2 regions of the Nocardia sp. NPDC002869 genome follow, and region 1 is predicted to be linked to the other one. Evidence: predicted binding sites of a transcription regulator. Region 1 holds the regulator's gene; the other holds the start of a gene.
The links. The regulator HspR, encoded in region 1, represses chaperone genes until heat shock. The targets are predictions, from matches to a motif close to ANNTGAGTNNNNNNNACTCANNT.
Positions count from the first base shown of each region.

Region 2: lon (endopeptidase La) is a predicted target of HspR. The motif match lies at 7,450-7,472, and genes of this name have one in related genera.

Region 1 covers NZ_JBKOOL010000040.1:22,436-33,212, forward strand. The annotation lists gene clpB (ATP-dependent chaperone ClpB) at 1-2,587, opposite strand, end outside; gene ACLML9_RS10515 (globin domain-containing protein) at 2,921-4,078, shown strand; gene ACLML9_RS10520 (FAD-binding oxidoreductase) at 4,144-4,926, shown strand; gene ACLML9_RS10525 (heat shock protein transcriptional repressor HspR) at 4,959-5,393, opposite strand; gene dnaJ (molecular chaperone DnaJ) at 5,447-6,616, opposite strand; gene grpE (nucleotide exchange factor GrpE) at 6,788-7,498, opposite strand; gene dnaK (molecular chaperone DnaK) at 7,495-9,345, opposite strand; gene ACLML9_RS10545 (hypothetical protein) at 9,837-10,777, shown strand, end outside.
Region 2 covers NZ_JBKOOL010000067.1:16,304-27,080, forward strand. The annotation lists gene ACLML9_RS14680 (helix-turn-helix domain-containing protein) at 1-635, opposite strand, end outside; gene ACLML9_RS14685 (hypothetical protein) at 823-1,149, shown strand; gene ACLML9_RS14690 (ribonuclease H) at 1,675-2,238, opposite strand; gene ACLML9_RS14695 (SRPBCC family protein) at 2,248-2,718, opposite strand; gene ACLML9_RS14700 (TIGR03084 family metal-binding protein) at 3,087-3,890, opposite strand; gene ACLML9_RS14705 (MerR family transcriptional regulator) at 4,081-4,446, opposite strand; gene ACLML9_RS14710 (NAD(P)H-dependent oxidoreductase) at 4,501-5,130, shown strand; gene ACLML9_RS14715 (hypothetical protein) at 5,354-6,709, opposite strand; partial or broken gene ACLML9_RS14720 (cyclase family protein) at 6,785-7,042, shown strand; partial or broken gene ACLML9_RS14725 (thiamine pyrophosphate-binding protein) at 7,039-7,383, shown strand; gene lon (endopeptidase La) at 7,549-9,894, shown strand; gene ACLML9_RS14735 (winged helix DNA-binding domain-containing protein) at 10,136-10,777, opposite strand, start outside.

The DNA of each region.
Region 1 (10,777 bases):
GGCCCGTGGTGACCGAGGCGGGGTCGCGATCGCGCCGTCCGACGACGAGCCCGTCGCCGTCCGGGGTGACGCCCACATCGACCGTATCGCCGTCGGTAACCTTCCCGGCCAGCAGTTCCTTGGCCAATGTGTCGCCGATGGACTGCTGGATGAGGCGCCGCAGCGGGCGGGCGCCGTAGACCGGGTCGTATCCGCGCACCGCCAGCCAGAACCGGGCCGAATCGCTCACCTCGAGGGTGAGCCGCCGCTGCGCGAGTCGCCGCTGCAACTGATCGAGCTGGATATCCACCACATGGGCGAGCTGGTCCTCGTCGAGGGCCTGGAACATGACCACATCGTCGAGCCGGTTCAGGAATTCCGGTTTGAAGGCGGCCCGCACCGCATTCATGACGAACTCCGCGTCGGCTCCGGCGCCGAGGTTGGAGGTCAGGATCAGGATGGTGTTGCGGAAATCCACCGTCCGGCCCTGCCCGTCGGTGAGCCGGCCCTCGTCGAGTACGGCGAGCAGGATGTCGAAGACATCCGGATGCGCCTTCTCGATCTCGTCGAACAGCACCACCGTGTACGGCCGCCGCCGTACCGCCTCGGTGAGCTGACCGCCCTGGTCGTAGCCGACATATCCGGGCGGCGCGCCGACCAGGCGGGCGACCGCGTGCTTCTCGCTGTATTCGCTCATATCGATGCGGACCATCGCGCGTTCGTCGTCGAACAGGAAGTCCGCGAGCGCCTTGGCCAGCTCGGTTTTACCGACACCGGTGGGACCGACGAACAGGAACGAGCCGGTCGGCCGGTTGGGGTCGGCGACTCCGGCCCGCGCCCGCCGCACCGCGTCGGAGACCGCGCGCACGGCGTCGTGCTGCCCGACCACGCGACGGCCCAGTTCGGATTCCATCCGCAGCAGCTTCTCGGTCTCCCCCTCCAGCAGCCGGCCCACCGGAATACCGGTCCACGCCGAGATCACCTCGGCGATATCGTCCGGCCCGACCTCTTCTTTGAGCATGACTTCGCCGTCGGCGGCCGCACCGGAGGTCTTCTCGGCCTCGGCGAGTTCCTTCTCCAAGGTCGGGATCCGGCCGTACCGCAGTTCGGCGGCCTTGCCCAGGTCACCGTCGCGTTCGGCGCGCTCGGATTCGCCGCGCAGGTTCTCGAGCTGCTCTTTGAGCACCCGAATCTGGTCGATCGCGGTTTTCTCGTTCTGCCAGCGGGTGGTGAGCTGGTTGAGTTTCTCACGATCGTCGGCGAGTTCGGCGCGCAGCCGCTCCAGCCGCTGCTTGGACGCCTCGTCGGTCTCCTTCGTCAGCGCCACCTCTTCGATTTCGAGCCGCCTGACCGCGCGTTCGACCTCGTCGATCTCCACCGGCCGGGAATCGATCTCCATCCGCAACCGCGACGCCGCCTCGTCCACCAGGTCGATCGCTTTGTCGGGCAGGAACCGGGAGGTGATGTAGCGGTCCGACAGCGCGGCCGCCGACACCAGGGCGGAGTCGGTGATCCGCACACCGTGGTGCACCTCGTAGCGTTCCTTGATGCCGCGCAGGATGCCGACAGTGTCCTCCACCGAGGGTTCGCCGACCATCACCTGCTGGAAGCGTCGCTCGAGCGCGGCGTCCTTCTCGATATGCTGCCGGTACTCGTCGAGTGTGGTCGCGCCGACGAGCCGCAGTTCGCCGCGGGCCAGCATCGGCTTGATCATGTTTCCGGCGTCCATCGCCGATTCGCCGGTCGCGCCGGCGCCGACGATGGTGTGCAGTTCGTCGATGAAGGTGATGATCTGCCCGGCACTGGATTTGATCTCCTCGAGGACGGCCTTGAGCCGTTCCTCGAATTCGCCGCGGTACTTCGCGCCCGCGACCATCGCGCCCAGATCGAGCGAGATGACGGTCTTACCGCGTAGCGATTCCGGGACGTCGCCGGCGACGATGCGCTGGGCCAGGCCCTCCACGATCGCGGTTTTGCCGACGCCCGGCTCGCCGATGAGCACCGGGTTGTTCTTGGTGCGCCGGGACAGCACCTGCACCACCCGGCGGATCTCGGTATCGCGACCGATCACCGGGTCGAGTTTTCCGGCACGCGCGGCGTCGGTGAGGTCGGTGGAGTACTTCTCCAGCGCCTGGTAGCTGCCTTCCGGATCCGGGCTGCTCACGCGGGTGTTACCGCGCACGGCGGTGAACGCCTCACGCAGTGCGGCGGCGTCGGCGCCGTACTTGTCCAGCAGCATGGTCACATCGGAGTCGCCGGAGGCCAGACCGACCATCACGTGTTCGGTGGAGACGTACTCGTCGCCGAGTTCGGTGGCCAGGTGCTGGGCCGCGGTGATCGCGGCCAGCGCCTCGCGGCCCAGCTGCGGGGTCGTGGTGGCGCCGGTGGCGCGCGGGAGCCGGTCGACGATGTCCTGGGCCTCGCGCCGCACTGTCGCGGGGTCGGTGCCCACCGCTTTCAGCAGGGGCGCGGCGATACCGTCGGTTTGGTCCAGCAGTGCCACCAGCAGATGAGCCGGCCGGATCTCCGGGTTACCGGCGGACGAGGCCGCCTGCAATGCGGCGGTCAACGCGGCCTGGGTCTTGGTGGTGGGATTGAACGAGTCCACGAAGCACCTTCCTGCTAGTCGATATCTCATCCGGCATCCGCACCGATTCCGGTGTCTCGTGCCGTCCTGCCCGATTCAACGTTCGAAAGGTTGAGTCTGTTCCGCTCAACTTTGATTTTTTCCGTGCCTACTGCCGGCCACCGGTTGCCAGAAAAGTGCTGGGTCACGGCTCATAACGACGCGTCGTTACCCGCGAACAAGATCAGCCAAACCCGGTAACCGTATTTCACACCCACCATCATCTCTTTTTTCGGGGATACTGGTCGGGTGAAGGACCGCCGGTAACGGCTATGTCCCTCCGGGTCGGAATCCAGGGAAAGGAAGCTCCACGCCGTGGATGCGCGTTCGGCAGCGCTGGTCCGCGCCAATTTCCAGTCGGTGGTCGATGCGCCGAGTGGTCCCGAGCGGTTGGTCAGCGCGTTTTACGGTCACCTGTTCGCGGCGAACCCGCGACTGCGGGAGCTGTTCCCGCCCGCCATGGATATGCAGGCGAAGCGGGTCGTCACCGCGGTCCAGTACATGCTCGACCATCTCGAGGACTGGGATCGCGCCCAGAAGTTCCTCGAGCAACTGGCACGCGATCACCGCAAATACGGGGTCGAAGCCGAGCACTACGATTTGGCCGGTCCCGCTCTGTACGCCGCTTTCCAGACCTATAACGGCCCGTACTGGACCAGAGAGCTCGCCGAGGGCTGGCGCGATGTCTGCCTGCTCATCTCCGCCGCCATGGCCATCGGGGCCAACTCCGACGATTCGCCGCCCTATTGGGAGGCCACCGTCGTCGGGCACCGGCACGTCCTCGAGGATCTCGCCATCGTCCGGTTGCAGTCCGACGACCCGATCCCCTACCTGGCCGGGCAGTACGTCCCGGTCTCCGTCCCGCAACGGCCACGGATGTGGCGCTACTTCTCACCCGCCATCCCGTCGAACCCCTACGGCGAGATCGAATTCCACGTCCGCAAGGTCCGCGGCGGCTGGGTGAGCCCCTCCATCGTCAACGAGACCAAGGTCGGCGACCGCTGGCTCATCGGCGGACCGCTCGGCGGCCTGCAGGTCGACCAGGAGAGCGGACGCGATGTCCTGATGATCGGATCGGGCACCGGTGTCGCGCCGCTGCGCGCCCAGCTGATCGAGATGGGCCGGCGCGGTATCAACCCCCGTGTGCACTTCTTCATCGGCGGGGTCTACCCGTGCGACCTGTACGACGTGGAGAACATGTGGCAGCTCTCGCAGAGCAACCCGTGGCTCACCATCGTCCCGGTCTGCGAGCACAAGACGAACCCGTGGTGGTACCCGCATCCCACCGAGGACGCGCCCTACGGCATGCACCGGCGCCTGGTCGGCAACCTCGGCGCCGTGGTGGCCAGTTTCGGCGCATGGGAGGATCGGCAGATCCAGATCGCCGGTTCGGCGAAGATGATCGCCGACACCCGGCGCGCGCTGCTCGCGGTCGGCACCCCGGAGGAGATCATCAGTGCCGATCCGGTCTGATCGGTATCGGCACATCGAGCACCGGGCGGTATCCCGCCCGGCCCGGCCTGTCAGCGGAGTGAGGTATGACGAACGACCCGAGCGCGTCCCCCGCCCATTCGTCCCAGCGGTCGTACTGGCTGGCCGATGTCGTCGAACATCACCGCCTGCGCCACGATACGGCGGTTGTCCGCTTGATCGGCGAATACGTACCGTTCCACGCGGGGCAGTCGGTGCAGGTCGAGGTGCCGCAGTTCCCGGGCATGCGCCGCCGGTTCTCCCCCGCGTTGCCGCCGTCGCTGGACGGCAAGCTCGAATTCCATGTGAAAACCGTGGCGGGCGGCTGGTGCAGCGGCGGCATCGTCGCCGACACCGCGGTCGGGGACCGGTGGAAACTGTCCGCCCCCGAGGGGCTCTTCACCGTCGACCCCGACGGCGACGAGGTGGTGATGATCGCCGGCGGCACCGGCCTGGCCCCGCTGCGCGCCCAGATCCTGGAACTGGCCCGGCATCAGGACCCGCCCACCACCTATCTGTTCTTCGGCGGTTCCGCCCCGCGCGACCTGTACGCCGCCGATATGCTCGTCCTGCTCGCCGCCGATCTGCCCTGGCTCACCGTGGTGCCGGTGGTGGAGCGGCTCGAGGATCCGTCCTGGCCCGACAGGTGGCACGAAAGTCACCGGGTGGATATAGGTTTCGACGAGGACGACCTGCTGCAGGGCACCCTCGCCGACGTGGTCGGCTCCTACGGTTCGTTCGACCGGCACCAGGTGCTGGTCTGCGGTTCGCCCGCGATGACCAGGTCCACCGTGGAACGGCTACTCGACGCAGGAACCCCGGCCGAACGAATCCAGTTCGAAGGAGCCTGACCCGGCGCCGGCCGGCGTCGGAGGCGCCGCCGTCAACGCTGCCGCCGGTTCCGCGGCTGCCACACCACCAGGGCGGTATTGCGCTGCGGCGGAATCAGTTCCGGCCGATAATCCGGCCGCGCCCGCTCCCGTTCCAGTGCCGCGGTCAGCTCGACCACCCGCTGCTGGAGCTCGGTCACCTGATTGGTGAGTTCGATGATCCGTTTGATACCGGCGAGATTGACGCCCTCGTCCTGGGAAAGCCGCTGCACCTCGCGCAGCAGCTCCACATCCCGTTCCGTATAGCGGCGGCCGCCACCCGACGTGCGCTGCGGGGTCACCAGCCCCAGCCGGTCGTAGGTGCGCAGGGTCTGCGCATGCATACCGGCCAGCTGGGCGGCCACCGAGATCACGAAATATTCAGTGCTCGACTGGCGCCCCTCCCGGGGCCCTACGTGGTGACGCTGCGCTGCCGCCTCCGGGCCCATCGCCCGGGCCGCCGGGCGGGCCGATTGTGCCTCGGGTCCTCGTTTCGGCTCCATCACGCACCTGCCCATCCCGCTCTCGGATCGAAGCCGCTGGCCTTCTCCGCCTCCTGCAGCGCACGCAGCGCGGCAACGGCATCGTCGTCCAGCTTCGGCGGCACGGCGACCTTCACGGTGACCAGCAGATCACCGGCTCCGCCACCACGTTTGGGTACTCCGCGGCCGCGCACCCGCAGGATGCGTCCGTCCGCGGTACCCGGCGGCACTTTCACGCCGACCCGGCCCTCCAGAGTGGGCACCGATACGGTCGTACCGAGCACCAATTCACTGTAACTGACCGGCAGTGCCAGGGTCAGGTCGTCGCCGGCCCGGCCGAAAACCTTGTCCTGGCCGACGTGCACCGTGACGAACAGGTCGCCCGAAGGCGCGCCCCGCAGGCCGGCCTCGCCCTGTCCGGCGAGCCGGATCCGTTGCCCGTCCGCGATCCCCGGGGGGATGCGGACATTGATGGTCCGGGTGCGGTTCTGGATACCGCTGCCGTGGCAGTCCACGCACGGATCGTCGATGATGGACCCGGTGCCGCGGCACTCGTCGCACGGTTCGCTGAATCCGAACGCGCCCTGATTGCGGCTCACCACACCGCTGCCGTTACAGATCGGGCACACCCGCGGGCTGGTGCCCGGTTTGGCCCCGCTGCCGTGGCAGGTGGTGCAGGGTGACGGGCTCGTCAGGTGCAGCGGCACCGTTACGCCCTTGGCCGCCTCGCGGAACCCGAGGGTCGTCTCGGCCTCCACATCGGCGCCCCGGCGGGGCCGGCCGCCGGTGCGCGTGGCACCGCCGCCCCGGTTGAACAGGCCGCCGAACAGGTCACCGAGCCCGCCGTCGGCGCCACCGCCGGCCTGGCCGAAGATATCGCCCAGATCGAAACTCTGGGAGAACCCGCCACCGGCACCCGGGGTGAAACCGCCGCCCCGCCCGTACCCGCCGCCGGAGAACAGCCGGCGGGTCTCGTCGTATTCCGCGCGTTTGGCGGGATCCGACAGGACCGTGTGCGCCTCGCTGACCGCCTTGAACCGTTCCTCGGCCAAGGCATCGCCTGGGTTGGCGTCCGGATGCAGATCACGGGCCAGTTTGCGGTAGGCCTTCTTGATCTCTTCGGTGGAGGCGCCGGCGGAGACACCCAGCTCCTTGTAGAAGTCCTTCTCGATCCACTCCCGCTGGCTCACCGGGCATCTCCTCCTCTCGATACGGTTCCGCGGCCCGCGCGGGGCCCTGCGTGGTCGTACTTTCCTACCGCCTCCGGGCCCGTCGGGCGCGGCGTCACGGGGGCGCGGCGCGCGCGGATCGCTCCGTGCGCACGCCGCGCCGCCCGGTCCGTGGCTTTCGCCGCGGAGTCGTTACTTGTCCGAGCCGGCATCAGCATCCGATGCCTCCGCCCGAGCGGGTTCCGCGGTGTTCGCGGCACCCTGGCCCGCTCCGAGATCGCCGACACCGTCGGTGACGCCGACCAGCGCGTGCCGCAGCACCCGCTCACCGAAGCGATACCCCTTGCGCATCACTACGCCGATCACCGGATCGTGGCCGGAGCCCTCGTGCTGGACCGCCTCGTGCAGGTTCGGGTCGAACGGCTCGCCCTCGGAACCGAACTCCTCGAGCCCCTGTTTGCGCAGAGCCTCGATCAGCTTGTCGGCCACCGAGCGCAGCGGTCCGGATTCCAGATCACCGTGCGCCTTGGCACGGTCCAGGTCGTCGAGGACACCGAGCAGTTCGGTGACCACGGCGGCCTTGGCGGAATCGATCGCGGTCTTACGATCGCGTTCGACCCGGCGCCGGTAGTTGGTGTACTCGGCCGTCAGCCGCTGCAGATCGGCGGTGCGCTCGGCGAGTTCGTCCGATGCCGGTGCCCCGGCGGGCGCCGCGTCGACACCGTCACCTTCGAGGCCGGCCTGAGGCGCCTGGGGGGCTACGCCCTCCTCGGCCCCGGCCGGGGCGGCGCCGTTGGCCGCCCCGGCCTGTTCGCGGACCTCACCGGTCTCCGGATCGATCTTGCGCTTGTCGACGAAGCTGACCGGCTCCTCGGAATTTCCTGTGTTTCCCGAATTCGTCACTTCTTCTCCGTGTCGACCGGCTCGTCCACGACCTCGGCGTCGACCACCTGGTCGTCGCCGGCGTCCGCGCCCGCGGCGCCGTTACCGGAGGCCGCGCTCTCGGAGGCCTGGGCCTCGTAGATCGCCTGACCGAGTGCCTGCGATTCGGTGGCCAGCTTCTCCACCGCGGCCTTCACCGCGGCGGTGTCGGTGCCCTCGAGCGCAGTCTTCGCCTCGGCGATCGCCGCCTCGACCTTGGACTTCACATCCGCCGGAACCTTGTCCTCGTTGTCCTTGATGAACTTCTCGGTCTGGTGTACCAGCGATTCGGCCTGGTTGCGGGTCTCCGCTTCCTCCCGGCGCGCCTTGTCCTCGGCGGCGTGCGCCTCGGCGTCCTTGACCATCCGGTCGATCTCTTCCTTGGACAGACCGGAACCGTCCTGGATCTTGATCGTGTTCTCTTTGCCGGTGCCCTTGTCCTTCGCGGTCACGTGCACGATGCCGTTGGCATCGATATCGAAGGTGACCTCGATCTGCGGCACCCCGCGCGGAGCCGGCGGGATACCGGTCAGCTCGAAGGAGCCGAGCAGCTTGTTGTGCGCGGCGATCTCGCGCTCACCCTGGAACACCTGGATCTGCACCGACGGCTGGTTGTCGTTGGCCGTGGTGAAGGTTTCCGAACGCTTGGTCGGGATGGTGGTGTTGCGCTCGATAAGGTTGGTCATCACGCCGCCCTTGGTCTCGATACCCAGCGACAGCGGGGTCACATCGAGCAGCAGGACGTCCTTGACCTCGCCCTTGAGCACGCCGGCCTGCAGGGCGGCGCCGACGGCGACGACCTCGTCCGGGTTCACGCCCTTGTTGGGCTCCTTGCCGCCGGTCAGTTCCTTGACCAGTTCGGAGACCGCGGGCATGCGGGTGGAGCCACCGACGAGCACGACATGGTCGATATCGGAGACCTTGATCCCGGCGTCCTTGACCACGGACTGGAACGGCGCCCGGGTGCGGTCGAGCAGGTCCGAGGTGATCTTCTGGAACTCGGCGCGGGTCAGCTGCTCGTCGAGGAACAGCGGGTTCTTGTCCGCGTCGACGGTGATGTAGGGCAGGTTGATCGAGGTGCTCTGCGAGGAGCTCAGCTCGATCTTGGCCTTCTCGGCGGCCTCACGCAGCCGCTGCATGGCCATCTTGTCCTTGGTCAGGTCGATGCCCGAGCTGGACTTGAACTTGTCGACCAGCCACTTCACGACCCGCTCGTCCCAGTCGTCGCCACCGAGGTGGTTGTCACCGGAGGTGGCACGGACCTCGACGACACCTTCACCGATCTCCAGCAGCGAGACGTCGAAGGTACCGCCACCGAGGTCGAAGACCAGGATGGTCTGTTCCTTGTCGCCCTTGTCCAGGCCGTAGGCCAGGGCGGCGGCGGTGGGTTCGTTGACGATGCGCAGCACATTGAGGCCGGCGATCTGGCCGGCTTCCTTGGTGGCCTGGCGCTGTGCGTCCTCGAAGTAGGCGGGCACGGTGATCACCGCGTCGGTGATCTCCTCACCCAGATAGGACTCGGCGTCGCGCTTCAGCTTCATCAGCGTGCGCGCGCTGATCTCCTGCGAGGTGTACTTCTTGCTGTCGATCTCCACGGTCCAGTCGGTGCCGATATGCCGTTTCACCGAGCGGATCGTGCGGTCGACGTTGGTCACGGCCTGGTTCTTGGCCGGCTGACCGACCAGTACTTCACCGTTCTTCGCGAACGCGACGACAGAGGGCGTAGTGCGCGAACCCTCGGAGTTGGCGACGACGACCGGCTCACCACCTTCGAGAACGGCGACGACCGAGTTCGTGGTCCCGAGGTCGATTCCGACCGCACGAGCCATTTGTTTCCTCCTCATTTTCGACTGCTTGTGTCTGTCCGGGCACTGTGCCCATTGCGCCGTGGGTCCGGGGGACCCACCGCGTGGACCAGCCCCAGGCAGAACATAGAGCACGGTCCCAGCAATACTGAGCGTGGTCGGCTCAATCCTGCCCCGCTTCCGAGAGGCCGTCAAGTCAAACTTGAGCCGGTGTCACTCAACATTGTCGATCAGCTCAACCCCCGGCGCCGGCGATGTATTCCCGCCCCCGCATCTCACCGGCGCCGGCCCCATTCTTCCCCGCCCCGGCACCCCGTGCCGGGGCGGCGCGACATCGTGACCCAGCTGTATCGCGCCGGCACCCCCTCACGGCCCGCGCCCCGATCCCCACGACCCGCTCGTCGGCGCTATTGTCGAAGCTCCGCCCATGATGACCGCGGCGTCGCGGTACGGCGACGTGCGGGTGAATCCGTACCGTGGTTTCTGGATGAGGAAGTCGAAGCGAGGATCCGAGAATGGCCACTGGGGTGGGCCTGCACATCGCCGAGTACGCGTGCACCGCGGCGGTCGTCGACGACGACGGAGATCCGCACTTCATCCTTCGTGAGCCGGTGCTGTACATGTCCGAGGACGGGGACGCGGCCCTCGGCGGCGTCGCCGCCCCGCCCGGGCACAGCCATACGATCACCGGTTTCGTGGCGGCCGTGGGGGATCCAGCGGGCGTCGTCGTGGACGACGGCGAGGCGTACCGCGGCGAAGACCTGCTCGCCACCGCCCTGTTCTGCCTGATCAACCTCACTGCCGAACACCTCAACGGCCCGGCCGAGTTCTATGCCGCCCACCCCGCCGGATGGGACGCCGGACAGGTGCTGGCCCTGCGCGGCGCACTCGACTATCTGGGTCTGAAGTCGGTGGCTCTGGTCGGCGAGGACGAACTACCGGCCGGGCCCGCTCATCTCACCCCCGCGGATACGGGCCGGTACTTCGCCGAGAGCGCGGGCCGGGCGGCGCTCGCGGTCGTCCTGGAGACCCCGGCCGGCGCCACTCCGCCCGATCCCTCCACCGCCCAGAATTCCGCCCTGGACACCATCGTCATGCCGAAACTGGGCGACGGCCACACCCCGGCCAAGGCGTACTCCGCGCTGGTTCCCGCCCTCGATCCCGAAGCCACCTACGGCGGCCCGAGTCTGGCGGCCATAGCCGCCGGACTGGCGCCCGCCACCGGATCGCGCCCGGCCACCGGATCGGGGCCCGCCACCGGCCCCCGGCCCGCGACCGGTACCGCGGCCGCGGTTTCCACCGCCGCCCCGGCGAAGCCCGCGGCCGAAGCGGCGGCCACCGTCGGGAATCGCGGCCCCCGGCGTACCGCCGCGCTGGTGGCGGCCGCGGCGTTCGGCGGCCTGTTGATCGGCGCCCTCGGCGTCACCGCGATCCTGCGACCCGGCGCGGCGGAGCC
Region 2 (10,777 bases), on a different contig from region 1:
TTCCCGGCCATGCGGGTGCCGGTCAACTCGATGAGTAGTTGGATCGAACCGTGGTACCGGGCCCCGCGGTAGTAGCCGTTCGGTGCCGTGTTCTCCGTCCATGTGCCCGTGGAGACGTGCCCGTCCACGGTCAGATCCATCTCCAGCGAGGATGGAGACGAACCGGGAATGCTCCGCACGGTGAGCCGGTCGTCATGCTGCAACACCACGACATAGTGCGCGGCCGTGAACGTCGCATCCCGGCCGCTGGAGTAGTACTCGTACCGGGACAACCACACGCCGGAGTATGACCCGGGAAGCCGGGCCCGCGTGCTGCTCGTCATGGCGGTCAACTGCCCGGGGTCTACATCACCGATGGGCGATTCCACGTTCTGGCTGCCGTCCGGCCCGGACAGGCTACGGCCTGCCATGACCGCCCCGAAACCCAGGGTCTCGATGGGTAGGCCCATGACCTTCTCCAAGGCCCTGGCGTGCGACGGCCGCGGGTTGATGGTCCGTCCCGCCTCCCAACGCTGGACGAGTCGTTTCGTCGCGCTGGCGCATCCGGCCTCACGCAGTGCTCGAGCCAGATCGTCCTGGCTCATGAGGCGAGCGTTGCGGGCTGCGCGAAGTGCTGTGTTCGGTGTGGTGCCCATGATTGACGGTAACTCTTGGACGCCTAAATGTCGCCTGCAATATGTACGTATTGACGCCCCGAGAGTCGTCGGATGTTCCGTGGTGGGACAGCAGTCTGGATGTAGCCCCGCCGCCGGGCTGATACCCCGACCACCTCGGCGGCGGGTGCATTCAAATCTGCAGGGGTCGGGGCGCAAGGGGTATGCAGTGGTCGGGGAACTGCCGAAGGCGGTCGGGTTCATCAATAAGCGAGTGGACGGCTACGGCGCCGATCTCCACCGAGTCGCCGAGAGCGGCGGCTACAGGCTCGTCTGGACTGTCCAGGTCGATGTCGGCACGCTTCCGGCCTCGCTCATCCTGGCGTCGACAGTGATTGAGCACAACGCGCAGGCGGTCATCGTGCCCAACTTCGCCCATATCGACGCGATGAGACATGTCGTCACCGATATGTGTGCCCTGCTCACGCCGATGTACCACTATCCGCGCGGGTATCGGTGGCCACTGCATGACCCCGAGGCCGGCCACCTCCGATGACGGGCCACGGTCTCGCCCTGGTCCTGCTCTCCGCCGGGCTGATCGGATTTACCGTCGCGTTGCTCCGCGGGTAATACCGTCCGCCGGGCGTAGGGAATTCGGTGGGGTGTGCCTGGCACGGGCCGGCGCGTTGGGGGTACTCGCTCACCGCGTACCCCCTGGTCGCCCAGCTTGCCGAGGTCGACCACCTGGGATCACAGAAGATGGCCGGGGTACTCACCACCGAGTACCCCGGCCGATCATTTTGTCGGTGTCGGCAATATGGTCCTGAGCAGGGGACACACCCGCTCTGGACGGCCCCATCTGTGGGCACATTTTGGGCACAATTTGTCGAGATTCAGCGTAATTTGACGGGATTCAGCGTGATGTAGTTCTGGCTATATCGCCTGGTAGAAGCCTATTTTGCGAGGTCCGGGCGCCCCCGGCGGTGGGTCGAGCCACCACCGCCGGAGGCTATTCGGTTGGTATCCGGATCCAGCAGTACTACGACGACAACAGCGCGGGCGCTCCGATCCCGTACGGGATTCAGAACAGGTGGAGCGCCTGCGCTGTTGTCGCGTAGTCGGCGGTCGGTACGACCGCCGGTTCCGCAGCCTTCCCTGCTGCCGCGGAAGTTTCGGGGGCGACGCGGGTGACGGTCCGGGTGGCCACGGTGGATGTGGCCGCGGCCTTGCGCGCGGCGGCCCCGGCCAATGCATCGGCCTGCTCGTTGAAATAGTTACCGACATGTCCGCGTACCCAGCGGAACCGCACCGGGCCCGGACGGCCCGCGATGGCCTGGTCTATCTCCCGGATGAGCTCGACATTCTTGACCGCGGACCCGCTCGAGGTGCGCCACCCGTTGTTGCGCCAGTTCGGCAGCCATTCGGACGCGCATTTGATCGCGTACAGCGAATCACTCTCGATGAGTAACGGATCCGATCCGGGGTGGGCCCGGATCGCCTCCAGGACGGCACGTAACTCGGCGATCTGATTGGTACCCGATGGCTCGCCACCGCTTTCCGCGCCACCCGCATGGTCCACCCACGCCCAGCCGATCGCTCCGCCGGGATTGCGCAGACACGATCCGTCGGTACTCACGATGATCATGGGAGTACCCTACGCAAGTCGGCCGACAAGATCGGTACCGTGGAATTCCTCGATCGCCCTGCGCAATCGTGATTCGCTGCGCCGCAGTGCGCGGCGCAGCAGCGCGGCGCGCGGCCGCTCGCGCAGCGCCGCGGTGAAGCCTTTGGAACCGGGGAAGTCGAGTTCGGAGGTCAACACCGAGCGGCCGCGGCCGAGTGGGTCGAATCGCAGTGTCAGCCGGGCGGTGAGGGGGCCGGTGAGGGCGTAGCCCAGCACCGCGTCCTGACGGTGCTCGGCGACCTCGCAGCGCAGGACGGGACGCCACGGGCCGAGCCGGTAACCGATCTCGTACTTCGCCCCGATACCGCGTTCCGGATCGCCACTCCGGGTGATCTCGGCGGCTCCCACCATCCAGTTCGGGATGGACAGGGGATCGTCGGCATAGGCGAAGGCAACGGTGATCGGCGCCGTCACGTCGCTGGCGTATTTGATGAAGCCCACGGGCCCTCCCTCCACGGCTGCCCGATAAAAGTACTATAGATTTCCGGTTTATTTAAGGCCGATTAGTAGTCGATAGCCTCTTGGCACCGGCTGTGACACAGCGCCGAAATGTTCGCAGAGCGTATCAGAGCTGGTGAGGGCGAGACGGCCGGAGAACAAGTGGCCGGAACACTCGAGACGAGCGTCACAGCGGCCTCGTTCGTGCGGGAGTGAAGGCGCCGATCCGGTGACCGCCGCCGGGTTTCGGGACCCACCCCCTGGGGTACCTATCACCCGCCGGCGAGCGCTGTACTCGACTGCCGTGATGATCTATCCGGCCAACGATGTCCGGCTGTCCCGGGAACCTGGTGTGACGCTCGCCGGCGCTGTCAGCCCTTTCCGGCCGGTGTCCGCCCGCTGCCCGGGGGGCCGGCGAAGGCCTGGGCGATGGTGAGCCACCGTGCCGCTTCCGCGCCCGTCGTCCGCAGCGCCAGATCGTCCGGATGCCGGCGCCGGGTCACCAGGAGGCAGAAGTCGAGCGCCGGGCCGGTGACCCGTTCGGGCGCCTCCACCGGCCCCCACGACCACAGCTCACCCGAGGGTGCACGCAGCTCGACCCGGAACTCCGTGGCGGGTACCGGCAGTTCCCGGACGGTGTAGGCGAAATCCCTGGTACGCACACCGATATGGGCCACCGAGCGGAGCCGGTCGGTCGGTTCGCGTCCCACCCCGAGTGCGTCGGCGACGTCCTGGCCGTGGGCCCAGGTCTCCATGAGCCGGGCGGTGGCCATCGAACCCGGGCGCATGGGCGGCCCGAACCACGGCACCTTCGCGTCCGCGGGGACCGCGCGCAATGCCGCGGCGAGCTCGCTGCGGCCGCGCCGCCAGCGTTCGAGGAGGTCCGGCGGTGGGGCTTCGGCGGCTTCGGCGGCGGCCTCGTCGACGAAGGTCGCTACTCGGGCCGCCGCCGCGGTCAGCAGGTCGGTGAAGGCGCTGCCACCGGTCCGGGCGTCGGTGGCGGCCAGCGTGGCGACTTCGTCGGTCCAGGCGAGATGGCCGATCTGATGGGCGACGGTCCAGCCTGCCGCCGGGGTAGGCCGGGCCCAGTCCGACTGTGGCAGCGCTGCGACCAATGCCTCGAGCTCGGCGCCTTCCGTGGTGAGGTCGCGGAGCAACGCGTCCAGATCGGCCATTTTCTCATCTCCGTCCCGCGCGCATCGGTGCGGAGATCAGCATTCCAGCGGGACGGAAAAAATACAAGCACGCCTGCTTGTATTCCGCGGCCCCGGCTTCCGAAGTTCGCACCCTGTACCCGGCGGCCCGGGCCAGAGCCCGGCCACCCGGACGACGGAGCCGTCGCGGTCGCGGTCGCGGTCGTGGAACCTACTTCGCCCGAGCCTCTATGCTCGCGCGGAGTCCGAGGATCTCGGCTTCCTGGGCCCTGAGGCGGGCGATTCCAGCGTTCAATCGGCTTGCCCGCTCGTCGAGTTGCGTCAACGCGGCTTTCCGGTCGGCATCCGAGGCGCCGGCGGGATCGATACATGCAACCTGCAGTATCGCGGACGCCTCCGACAGCGACAGGCCGGATGCCAGCAAGCAGCGTATGTGGTCCACGATCCGAACATCGTCGGGCCGGTAGTTCCGGTATCCGTTGGAGTCGCGTTCGGGCGAGAGAATCCCGGCGCCCTCGTAGTGCCGGAGCATTCGCGGGCTCGCCCCGGTGGCCTGGCTCAATTCGCGAATCCGCATCCAGCCGCCCTCTCCTTGACATTGACGTCAGTGTCATACTTTAGTTTGGCCGGCATGAGGAACGAAAGCAGTCGGCCGAAGGTGATGCTCGTAGTTGCGCATCCGGACCACGACTCGGCTACCTGGGCCATTGCACGGGCCATCGAGCGCGGCATCGAGTCCGATGGAAATACCACCGCCATAACCCATGACTTGGTGGCATCCGGTTTCGATCCGGTCTACGGAAAGGCAGATCTGGCGCACCACCGAGGGCTTTCGGAACTTCCTGCCGACGTCAGGCGTGAGCAGGAACTGCTCGAATCGGCCGATGTGGTCGTCGTCCTTTTCCCGGTCTACTGGTGGTCCATGCCTGCACTCGCCAAAGGTTGGTTCGACCGAGTATTCGGGGCGTACGACGATGTTTCGCACGGTGAACCGAGCGTGGTGAAGCAACTACATCTCGTCGCAAGTGCCGGTCTCGGTGAAGGTACGTTTGCCCGGCACGGATACAAGACGGCGTTGACGACTCAGACGATGCACGGCCTCGCCGATTACTCGCGGATCGGCGACTCGTCCATCGAGTTTCTCTACGACACCGAGTCCAAGGACTCGGCAGTCCACGAGCAACTGATCGCTCAGGGATACAAAATCGGCGTCGCTATGGCGCAGCGTGCGCACAGTGCGTACAACCCGGTTGCGGTCTGAGTGATCGGACGTCACAACTCAGGTGCGGGACCGGTGATCGGTCGCATCTCCACGAACCGCCGGGCGGACGGCGTGGCGGAGACTGCCCGCCACCTGTTTCGCCTGGCCGGGCGCGGCCGGTCCCGCCCGCGGGTGCTCGACGTGGGTGGCGGGCCGGGGCGGCCGGGCCGTCGCCGAGCCCGGGGTCGCGGGCGAACGGGTGCCCACGTGCCGATACGAGTGGCTACCAGCCGAAGATCAGCAGATGGGTGGCGCCGACCAGCAGCCCGAGCACGGCACCGTGCAGATAGAGCAGCCAGGCATCCTGTTCGACCGAGGCGTAGAACATCTCCATGAATTCACCGGGTGTCAGCTGTTGTAGCTTGCGGGCCGCGAACTCGTCGATGTTCTCGGCCTGCTCCCGGATGAAATCGGCGTCCCCCACCAGCGCGGGTGCCAACCCGACCGCCGCGCCCGCCGCCCCGACTTTCAGATTGTCGAACTGCCGTCGCCCGAACGCGGCCCGGACCACCGAGGTGGTGCGGCCGAGTTGGCGGTGGATCTCGTCGGAGATGAGCTGTTCGAGCAGCAGCCGGGTCTTGTCGCCGTTGGGGCCGTTGAGCAACTCGTTGGACAGGTTGGGCAGGGTGAGCACCTGGTAGGCGAGGATATGGGCCAGATCGGTGGCCGCCTGCGGCTGCCGTTTCGCCAGCAGTGCCTGTTTCCAGATGTATTTGTATCGGGGTTGCGGATCGCCGGGGGTGAACACCACGCGTACGGCGATGATGTTCACCACGACCCCGATGAGCGCCGAGGCCGCCAGCACGATCGCCCAGGACGGAACCCAGCCCCAGACCGGTATATCGGAGTGGATGTGCAGGTAGAGCGCGAGCAGCAGCCCGAACGGGGCGCCGAGCAGGCCGACGCGGACCATGAACTTCAGTTCCGGCGCCGCGATGGTGGTGGTGAGGTCCTTGAGGATCTGCGGATTCTCCTGCAGATACCGGATCACGAAACCCTTCACATCGATGAGCTGATCGACATTGTCGCCGAGGGAATCGAACGCCCGGCCGGTGAGGTCGGGCAGTTCCCGTTCCACCCGCTGATAGATCAGTTGCCGCATCGCCCGGGGCACGGCATTCCACAGATCCGGGTTCTCCCGGTTCATCACCTCGTCGACAATGCTCTTGACCTGTTTCCGGGCCAGGGCCGCGACATAGTCGGCGATACCGTCGAGATCCAGTTCGTGGATGAAATCCCGGGGACTACCGATCCGCAGCAGGGCCTTGTCCACACAGATACTGGCCATCTTCTCGGCGCGTGCCGGAATGAAACCCTGGAAACCCAGCCGGGACCCGTCCTCGGAAAAGGTCGGCAGTACCTGGACCCGGCGCGGCAGATAGGGATACAGCACGTCGAGCCCGGGAATCCGGATACCGCGGAACAGCAGCGGCCAGAACAGCATCAGCACACCGGTCCAGTTGGTGAGCCAGCCGGCCGCCGCGCTGAATATCGGAAAACTGATCAGATCGACGACGAACTTGCTCTGACCCGTGAGTTCTTCCCAATTGATCAACACTCCGGACGAGAGTGTGATCATCGCGCGCTCCCCTTGGGCCGGATCGGGTATTCGAGATCATCACATTGTCATCGGCCCTCCCGGGTGTCAATCAGGGCTCACCGGCGGGGCCTGACCGGGCTCGGCGTGGAAACCGTCGGGGTCGACGCCGGACTGACCGGCGGTTTCGACCCCGCCTTCCCGGTGCACCACTACTTCCTCGGCAACGACAAATACGGCCTCACCACGCTGCGTAACCTCGGCCGGCTCCCCGCGGTGGGCGCGATGCTGGTGGTGAGTCCGCTGCCGATCGTCGGCGGTACCGGAAGCCCGTCGCAGGTGTTCGCGGTGCTCGATCGGGCCGGCGCGGCATGACCGCGGACGGCTCCTCCGGTTACGGTTCGACCGTCGCCGATGTGGTGGGCGGGGTGCTGGCCGGGCTCGGCGCCGGGCACAGCTTCGGGGTCGTGGGCAGTGGCAATCTCGTGATGACCAACGCCCTGCGCCGGGGTGGCGTGCCGTTCACGGCGGCTCGGCACGAGGGCGGTGCGGCGAGTATGGCCGACGCCTACACGCGGATGTCGGGTCGGGTCGGGGTGCTGTCGCTGCACCAGGGCTGTGGGCTGACCAACGCCATGACCGGGATCGGTGAGGCCGCCAAGAGCCGTACCCCGATGATCGTGCTGGCCGCGGACAGTCCGGCGGCGGCGCTGCGGTTGCCGTGCGGTGTATTCGCCGTCGGCGAACAAGGGTGCGGGGTGGAACAAAGGCGAACCCGACCAAGTTGAGTGGGTGTAGCTCAACTATTGGAGGTTGTGTTCGTGACTACACCACTGAATCTTCCGGTGCTGTTCCTGACCGATCCCATCGTGCTGCCCGGGATGGTCGTACCGATCGAACTGGACGAATCCGCGCAGGCGGCCATCGACGCCGCGCAGGCCGCACAGACCGGGACCGTGCTGCTGGCGCCGCGTCTGTCCGCGGGTTACGCCGCCTACGGCGTGATCGCCACCATCGAACAGATCGGCCGGATGCGCGGGGGTACGCCCGCCGCGGTGCTGAAGGCGGAACGGCGCGCGAAGATCGGTCACGGGGTCACCGGCCCCGGCGCCGCCCTGTGGGTGGAGGCCGAACCGGTCGAAACCCCCGCCGCCGACGGACGCACCCGGGAACTGGCCGCCGAGTACAAGAAGCTGGTCGTCGCGGTGCTGCAGAAGCGCGAGGCGTGGCAGATGATCGACGCCTTCAACCAGCTCACCGATCCGTCCGCCATCGCCGATACCGCCGGCTATGCCGCGTATCTCACCGATGAGCAGAAACGCGAACTGCTCGAGACCCCGGATGTCGCGCAGCGGCTGAACCGGCTGATCGAATGGACCCGGGCCCATATCGCCGAGGCCGAGGTCACCGAGAAGATCGGCGACGAGGTCCGCGAGAACATGGAGAAGAGCCAGCGCGAATTCCTGTTGCGCCAGCAGCTCAACGCCATCCGCAAAGAACTCGGCGAAGACGAACCGGACGGCGCCGACGACTACCGCACCCGCGTGGAACAGGCCGATCTGCCCGGCAATGTGCGGGAGGCGGCGCTGCGTGAGGTCGGCCGGTTGGAGCGCTCCAGCGATCAGAGCCCGGAATCCGGGTGGATCCGCACCTGGCTGGACACCGTCCTGGAACTGCCGTGGCAGGTGAAGACCGAGGATTCCACCGATGTGGCGGCCGCCCGGGCCGTGCTCGACGCCGACCACCACGGCCTGGACGAGGTGAAGGACCGGATGGTCGAGTATCTGGCGGTCCGGGCGCGGCGTGCGCAACGCGGCCTGGAGGTCGTGGGCGGACGCGGGTCCGGCGCGGTGCTGGTGCTGGCCGGTCCGCCCGGGGTCGGTAAGACCTCACTCGGTGAATCGGTCGCCCGCGCGCTGGGCCGCAAGTTCGTCCGGGTCGCCCTGGGCGGGGTGCGGGACGAGGCGGAGATCCGCGGTCACCGGCGCACCTATGTGGGCGCCATGCCGGGCCGGATCGTGCGGGCCATCAAGGAGGCCGGTTCGATGAACCCGGTCGTCCTGCTGGACGAGGTCGACAAGATCGGTTCCGATTTCCGGGGCGACCCCGCGGCGGCCCTGCTCGAGGTGCTCGACCCCGCGCAGAACCACACCTTCCGCGACCACTACCTGGATATGGACCTGGACCTGTCCGATGTGCTGTTCCTGGCCACGGCCAATGTCATGGACACCATCCCCGGCCCGCTGCTGGACCGGATGGAAGTGATCACGGTCGACGGGTACACCGAGGACGACAAGGTGGCCATCGCCCGCGACTTCCTGCTGCCCCGGCAGCTGGAACGCAACGCGCTGACCGGCGCGGAGGTCCGGGTCACCGACGCGGCGCTGCGCGAGGTCGCGGCGAACTACACCAGGGAGGCCGGGGTCCGGCAGCTGGAGCGGCTGATCGCCAAGGCATTGCGCAAGGCGGCGACGCGCCTGTCCGAAACCGGTGCCGCACCGGGCGCCGATGTGGGCGTCGAGACGGGTACGGCGTCCGGGCACACCGAGGCCACGGCACCACCGCTGACCATCGATATCGCGGAACTGAAGGATTACCTCGGGCGTCCACGCTTCACTCCGGATTCGGCGGAACGCACCGCGGTACCGGGTGTGTCGACCGGCCTGGCGGTCACCGGGCTGGGCGGCGATATCCTCTACATCGAGGCCAACACCGCCGAGGGTGACCGGGCCCTGACACTGACCGGCCAACTGGGCGACGTCATGAAGGAATCGGCGCAGATCGCGCTGACCTACGTGCGGTCGCACCTGGGCGAGATCGGCATCGAATCGACGGTGCTGGACGGCAACCTGCACGTCCACGTGCCCGCCGGTGCCGTACCCAAGGACGGACCGTCCGCCGGTGTCACCATGGTCACCGCGCTGGTGTCGCTGGCACTGGGCCGCCCGGTGCGCTCCGATGTCGGAATGACGGGCGAGGTCACGTTGAACGGCCGGGTGCTGCCGATCGGCGGGGTGAAGCAGAAACTGCTCGCCGCGCAGCGTGCCGGCCTCAAGACAGTGTTCATCCCGGCCCGCAACGAGCCGGACCTGGACGATGTCCCCGCCGATGTGCTGGCCGAACTCGACGTTCGTCCGGTGGGCGACGTCGCCGAGATCCTGGCCTACGCCATCGAACCGGTGCGGGAACCGGCTCTCGACGGCCCGGCCTTGGCGGCCAGCGCCTGATCCACGATCCAGGGCCGCGGCAACCTGTTCGGGTTGCCGCGGCCCTTTCGGACGCAGCGATGTCTTCCGAGCGATCCCGGCACCGGTCCATCCGTCACGTCACTCCACCCGAACTCCGTGCTGCAATGTTCCCGGTGCGCCCGCATGTTCCACCGATGCAGTCACTGATTCGGCCGGGCCGGCCACGAGCAGCCCGATGGCGACGACGGTGCTGCCCCTCGGTGCGCACAGCCATCACCGATCACGCTTGTTGTCGGGGTCTGTCGAGGATGACGTCGCGGGTCTGTGATCCGGGGTCGGTGAATGCCAGCAGTGCGTGAGCTTCTTCGGTGACAGCGGCCGCATCCTGTGTGGTGAATGGCCGTTCATAGGGGCGGATGTGAATTGTCGCGGCTCCGGGGCTTCGGCTGATCGTCCAGTCGCCCGCGGTGAATCCGTCGACCAGCAGGATCTGCGGAGCGGGGCGCTGGGTGCGGTAGCCCTGCCTGCCGTGCTCGTCGGTGATCACGCGGGTGCGGTCCGCGTGTGAGAGCAATACGTTGTCGAAGTCGTACAGAAACCTCGGCGGGGCGGGGGTGTCGGGGTCCGGGCGTGCAGCGTCGGGTAGGTCGAAAAGCTCCTGGCCGTGCTGATCCTGAAAGATCATCAAGCCTGGTCGAATTCGGTCGACGATCTCGCGCAGCCCGGTGAGGCCGGACCACCTCTGCATATCTTTCACGCCGGCGGGGCCGAAGGCGGTCAGGTAGCGCAGGATCATCTGGTCGAGCGAAGCGGTCATCGTTTGTCCTGTGCCGAGCCACGCGTCGGCGGTGGTGTGAGCGATCGGCCCGCTACGGCCCCAGACACCACGTGGTGGCACCTGCACCAAAGGCACCTGGTTGCG